Regions from separate parts of the Alishewanella sp. SMS8 genome, predicted to be linked through region 2. Evidence: predicted binding sites of a transcription regulator. Region 2 holds the regulator's gene; the other holds the start of a gene.
What was found. Region 2 encodes sigma-54, which starts transcription at its own class of promoters, with help from an activator protein. Its sites were predicted from a motif close to GTTGGCACGNNNNTNGNNT; they were not measured.
Positions count from the first base shown of each region.

Region 1: the regulator sigma-54 is predicted to act here: its motif matches at 1,518-1,536, upstream of glnK (P-II family nitrogen regulator).

Region 1 is NZ_JAPJEA010000002.1:526,716-530,139, reverse strand. Features, by position in the region: gene acnB (bifunctional aconitate hydratase 2/2-methylisocitrate dehydratase) at 1-717, shown strand, start outside; gene ORJ01_RS09930 (YacL family protein) at 1,018-1,407, shown strand; gene glnK (P-II family nitrogen regulator) at 1,582-1,920, shown strand; gene ORJ01_RS09920 (ammonium transporter) at 1,932-3,203, shown strand.
Region 2 is NZ_JAPJEA010000001.1:1,182,835-1,186,258, reverse strand. Features, by position in the region: gene ptsN (PTS IIA-like nitrogen regulatory protein PtsN) at 1-398, opposite strand, end outside; gene hpf (ribosome hibernation promoting factor) at 405-692, opposite strand; gene ORJ01_RS05460 (RNA polymerase factor sigma-54) at 718-2,205, opposite strand; gene lptB (LPS export ABC transporter ATP-binding protein) at 2,254-2,976, opposite strand; gene lptA (lipopolysaccharide transport periplasmic protein LptA) at 2,973-3,424, opposite strand, start outside.

The DNA.
Region 1 (3,424 bases), on a different contig from region 2:
AAGTGGATGATTTCTGAAGGCTATGGTGATGTTCGTACTATCGAGCGCCGTATTCAAGCAATGCAAGCTTGGTTGAAAGATCCACAGTTAATGTCTGCTGATGCTGATGCAGAATATACTGAAGTAATTGAAATTGACCTAGCTGACATTAAAGAGCCGGTACTATGTGCACCAAATGACCCAGATGATGCGCGTTTATTGTCTAAAGTAGCAGGCGACAAGATTGATGAAGTATTTATCGGTTCTTGTATGACCAACATTGGTCACTTCCGTGCTGCGGGTAAATTACTGGACAAATATAAAGGCCAGTTGCCCACGCGGTTATGGATCGCTCCGCCGACTAAGATGGACCAAGCACAGTTAACGGAAGAAGGTTACTACAGTATCTTCGGTAAAGTTGGTGCACGCACTGAAATGCCAGGTTGCTCACTGTGTATGGGTAACCAAGCTCGCGTAGCTGAGAAGTCGACAGTCGTCTCAACGTCTACTCGTAACTTCCCGAACCGTTTAGGTCAGGGTGCGAATGTTTATTTAGCATCAGCCGAGTTAGCGGCGGTCGCTTCTATTATCGGTAAGTTACCGACAGTAGCGGAATACTTAGAGTACGCGAAACAGATCGATGCTACGGCAGCCGACACTTATCGTTACCTGAACTTCCATAAGATGTCGCAATACACTAAAAAAGCAGACAACGTGATTATTCAGCAAGCTGTGTAGTCAGCAAACTGTTTAACAAGGCCTGCTGAATGCAGGCCTTTTTTATACGTAATGTTCCTACAAAGCCACGGCTGACATCGCACTGGGTGACAAGGTTGCTGAGCCGTGTCGGTTATCCTGTCGACTTAATCAGTACTGTGCTAACTGCCGCTACTAACTGACTTAGCGCAAAAACCTGCTATTTTGCCAACCAAGCCGCATGAAATCAGGTAAAATCTTCGCCTCAAACAAATACGGTACGCCTAGCTGCTGTGGCTTGTGCCGTGGGCGCTCTAACACTGCGTGTTAACGGAATAGTGCATGGAATACGACTTTACTTATGATCGGGCCACCCGGCAATTTAGCTTAAAACTCAGTGCTGAACACGATGTGTTAGCGCGCTTTTTATTGGACGAATTTGGCCAGCAAGCTTCGGCTTATCAACCGCTGTTAAGCCAATTGCAGGCCTTAAAAGCCTATGACACTTTGCGCTTCCAAGGAAAAGAATATCTACTCGAAGTGGAACATGCCGAGGTGACTTTAAGACATAACACCCTATTTTATGAAGCAGGGGACACGAGGCAACAAACCTCAGCCGAGCTTGATGAAGAGGCATTATCGCTGGATGATCATGGCATGCAAACCCAATGTGGTTTGGAAGATTTAGTGAAACTGCTACAGGCCTGGCAGCAGTTTTTAAGCGGAGGTTAAGCGAAGAGAGCTGCACAGTCTACGGGAATGAATGCACCATTATGGTGCTTTTTTTTGCTTTAAATTTGGTGGTGTAGGCTTAAATTATTGTTTTTTATCGATAAATAAAAGTTGGCACAAGGTTTTCTTATATAACGGTGCAATCACAAAAATTAGTCGATAAGGAAAACCATCATGAAGCTTGTTTGTGCCATCATCAAGCCGTTCAAACTGGATGATGTTCGTGAAGCCATCGCGGACATTGGTGTAGAAGGTTTAACGGTGACAGAAGTAAAAGGTTTTGGTCGGCAGAAAGGCCACACCGAATTATATCGTGGAGCTGAGTATCAGGTTGATTTCCTGCCAAAGGTAAAACTGGAAATTGCGACCCAAGATGATCAGGTAGAACGTTTACTTGAAGCCATTCAAAAAGCGGCTCATACCGGTCGGATAGGTGACGGAAAAATTTTCGTTTACAACCTCGAACAAGCCGTCCGTATTCGGACGGGTGAAACCGACGCCGAAGCGATTTAAGGAGTATTAACATGCAAGAACAAATTTATCACTTACAATATGCCATGGATACCTTCTACTTTTTAATGTGCGGTGTCTTAGTCATGTGGATGGCTGCCGGTTTTTCAATGCTGGAAGCAGGTTTGGTGCGCGCCAAAAATACCACTGAGATTTTAACTAAAAACGTGGCTCTTTACTCCATAGCTTGCATTATGTACCTAATATGCGGTTACGCATTTATGTATGGCGGTGACTTTTTCTTAAGTGGTATCGGCGCTGTGGATGTTGATGCTACCTTAACCAGTTTTGCCGAGCGTGAAGATGGTTTTACAGGGGCAGCGGTTTACTCTAGCGCATCTGACTTCTTCTTCCAAGTCGTCTTTGTTGCTACTGCAATGTCTATCGTTTCTGGTGCTGTTGCTGAGCGAATGAAGCTTTGGGCCTTTTTAGCATTCGCGGTGGTGATGACGGGCTTTATTTATCCAGTTCATGGATCTTGGACTTGGGGCGCTGAAGGGATGTTCGGTATTAATCTGGATGATCAGTTTGGTTTTTCTGATTTCGCAGGCTCAGGCATTGTGCACATGGCAGGTGCTGCGGCAGCCTTAGCGGGAGTGTTATTACTAGGTGCTCGGAAAGGGAAGTATAGTAAAGACGGTAAAGTGAATGCAATCCCTGGTGCGAACATGCCTTTAGCAACCTTAGGTACCTTGATACTGTGGATGGGTTGGTTTGGTTTTAACGGTGGTTCAGTATTAAAACTGGGGGATATCAGTAATGCTAATGCTGTTGCCGTGGTCTTTTTAAATACCAATGCGGCTGCCGCTTCCGGCGCTATTGCAGCACTGGCCTTATCGGTGCTCTTATTCCGCAAAGCTGATTTAACGATGACATTAAACGGTGCTCTTGCAGGCTTGGTTGCTATCACGGCTGAACCTTCTACACCAACTGCTTTACAGGCAACGTTATTCGGTGCCATAGGTGGTGTGTTAGTGGTCGGCTCGATTATCGCTTTAGACAAAATTAAGATTGATGATCCAGTTGGTGCTATTTCTGTTCATGGCGTAGTAGGTTTCTTCGGTCTGATGATTGTGCCATTTAGTAAAGAAGGTGCAACCTTCGTTGGCCAGTTAATTGGTGCTTTTGCAATCTTTGCTTGGGTATTTATTACAAGCTTGGTGGTTTGGTACCTCCTGAAATTGGTAATGGGTATTCGTGTAAGCGAAGAAGCAGAATATGAAGGTGTGGATGCTTCAGAGTGCGGTATTGAAGCCTACCCTGAGTTTGTTGCCTCGGTAAAGTAAGCAGTTTGGCGGGTGTCGGTGGCACCCTCCAAGAGCCTGTGTTGTTGGCGTCAGTAAACTTAGTTTCTAGCCAGCAACACTAAACGTGACCCACCTCTGTCTATCCTTGTCCTTTGTCCTATTTGACACCCCGTTGCTACTGGCAGCGGGGTTTTTTTATGTGCAATAAACGCGATCAACAACGTAAATGCGCTTTAATATAGCAGGGTATTGCTGCATGT
Region 2 (3,424 bases):
TTTTTGGTTAAGTCTTTCTGACTCAACAATTTGGCAATACCGGATAACGTACTTAGGTGCGTTTGGCATTGCTCAGTGGGTATTAAAATAGCGCAAAAAATATCGACGGCTTGGTTATCTATCGCATCAAACGCGATAGGGTCTTTACTGACCACAAACACCAAAATCGGTTGAGTTACGCAGTCAAGTTTGCCGTGAGGAATGGCGATACCGCCACCGATGCCGGTTGAACCGAGTTTTTCACGGGTCATTAAGGCTTCAAGAATCGTGTATTCAGATAGTTCGGGAAGCTGCTGGTGAGCCAGTTCGGCGATATATTCGAGGATACGTTTTTTACTGTTAAATAGAACTGCACTTTTCGTGCAGTTCTCCGCTAACATTGCGTTTAAATTCATAATAATGTCTTAGTGTCGTGACAGTTTTTCTTTGTGTTTAATGACCTGCCGATCGAGTTTGTCTATTAACTGGTCAATCGCAGCATACATGTTTTCGTTCTCAGACACCGCAAACACTTCGCCACCGGTGAGATGGATTTTAGCTTCGGCAATCTGTTGTAATTTTTCCACGTTTAAGATGACATGTACATTATTAATGTTCTCGAAATGACGCTCTAGCTTAGCAAATTTATTCTCGACATAATCTTTTAAGGCTTCGGTAATTTCGACGTGACGGCCTGTTAAATTGATTTGCATAGACTCTTCCTTTTAGTTAAGACACTTACAGCAGGGTCTTTCGTTGATTTGACGGCGGAATAAACAACGATTCGCGGTATTTAGCGATAGTTCGCCTAGCCACGTTTATCCCTTGTTCTAACAAAATCTCCGCCATTTTACTGTCACTTAGCGGTTTTGCCGGATTTTCTGCCGCCACCAATTTTTTAATAAAAGCACGAATGGCAGTGGAAGAACATTCACCACCACTCTCTGTACTAACATGACTGGAGAAAAAGAACTTAAGTTCAAAAATTCCACGTGGTGTATGCATATATTTATGAGTGGTGACGCGTGAGATCGTCGACTCATGCATACCGACCATTTCTGCAACATCATTCAATACCATCGGTTTCATGGCTTCTTCACCATGCTCAAAAAAGGCTTGTTGTTGCTGCACAATGCAATTGGCTACTTTGAGTAAAGTATCGTTTCGGCTTTCTAAGCTCTTTAAAAACCATTTAGCTTCTTGCAAGTGCGAACGAATAAATTGCGTATCAGCGGAATTTTTAGCGGTTTTGCTCATCGCCGCATATTGCTGATTGATCCGTATTTTGGGCATAGCGTCAGCGTTTAATTCGACTTGCCAACGACCTTTTACTTTTGTCACCGTGACATCAGGAATCACATACTGCTGTTCTTGTTTAATCACATCAGCACCCGGCCGTGGATTTAAACTGTGGATCAACTGCATGACTTCCTTTAACTCTTCTTCTTTGAGTTTAGTCACGCGCATCAAAGAACGAAAGTCTCTATTTGCTAAAAATTCGGTATAGTTGCTAATAATGAGTTTTGCATCATTTAAATAGGGGGTAGTTGGCTCAAACTGCCGTAACTGCACCAGTAAACACTCTTGCACCGAGCGCGCGCCAACCCCGACCGGATCAAATAATTGAATGCGTTTAATCACGGCTTCAACTTCGTCGGCCTCGACCTCGTTAGATTGCAGTGAGTCGAGTATTTCTTCGCAGCTGATACTTAAAAAACCATTGTCATCGATGGCTTCAATAATGATCTCAGCAATAGCCCGGTCGATTTCAGAAAAGGGCGTCAGTTGCATTTGCCAACGTAAATAATCTTGCAGGGTATCGCTGGTTTCACCCTGATACACCATATCGTCATCAGGCATGTTGCCACTGCTAACAGGGGCGGCACTGACTAAGTCATCCCAGTTATTATCTAGCGGTAAATCTTCTTGGATGTTTTGTTGATTCAGATCATCGCTGGTATCGCGATCGGCAGCGTCTTTTTGCTCTGAGTTTTTGTTGCGTGGATCGTCAAGGGTATCGCGATTGATATTGCCAAGACTGTGATCAACCTCATCTGGCTGACGTTCGAAATCATCATCGCCTTCGAGTAACGGGTTCGCGTCTAACGCTTCCTGTATTTCTTGCTGTAGCTCAATGGTAGACAACTGTAATAGGCGTATCGCCTGTTGCAGTTGTGGCGTCATGGTAAGCTGTTGTCCTAGGCGGAGTTGCAAAGAGGGCTTCATGTACCTGTAATTCTCTCCTGAATGCGCAGTTGCGTTCTATCTTCTTTACTATAGCCTGAATTGCTCACCTAGGTATACATCACGTACCTGCTGATTTGCTAGAACATCTTGCGGAGAACCGGCTGCAATCAGTTCGCCATGACTGACAATATAAGCGATTTCACAAACATCTAACGTTTCACGCACATTATGGTCAGTAATGAGAACACCAATGCCACGTTGGGCGAGGTGTTGAATGATTTTTTTGATATCAAGTACTGAAATCGGGTCAACGCCAGCGAACGGTTCGTCTAATAAAATAAAAGCGGGATCAGCGGCTAATGCTCGCGCGATCTCAACCCGACGACGCTCGCCACCAGATAACGCCATCCCTAAACTGTTGCGGATATGGCCGATATGAAATTCTTCTAATAAATCATCGGCAATTTCAGCGCGGCGTTGCGTGCTTAAATCTTTGCGGGTTTGCAAAATGGCCAATAAGTTTTCATGCACAGTCAATTTACGAAAAATCGAGCTTTCTTGCGGTAAATAACCAATGCCGGCGCGGGCACGTTGGTGGATCGGAGCAAAAGTAATATCTTGCTCGTTGAGGGTAATGGTGCCTTTATCCGAGGGAACTAAGCCAACAATCATGTAAAAGGTTGTCGTTTTACCTGCACCGTTAGGGCCCAATAAACCGACGATTTGCCCTGCATTGACCTCTAAGCTGACATCTTTCACTACCTGCCGGCTTTTATAGCTTTTGGCGAGGTGCGAGACCACTAACTTCATGGATTGTCCTTGTTTTCTGGGGTGAAAATCGTGGTAACGCGACGATTTTGCTCACCTTCAGCACTTAATTGTTGTAATTCAATGTTGTAACGGATCACGGCACCGCGCACTAAGCTACCGCTTTGCATCACTTCGGCATTACCCGATAACGTTAAAATTCGGCTGGCACGGTCAAATCGGATCTCATTCGCTTGAGCGGTTACAGGACGATCACCTTGCAGAGTTTGTGAATAGGTCGCCGGTGAGCCTGTTGTAATAAACACCTCTTTACCTTTACCAGCACTGGCGTCGACTTCAAGTTTGTCTGCTTTGATCAACATGGACCCCTGACGTACGACAACGTTATCGGCATAACTGGCAATGCTGTCAATTAATGAGGCTAAGGTTTTATCTGCATCGACCGAGATGGGCTGTTTATGATCCGGTTCGGCGGCCAAACTAACGGCAG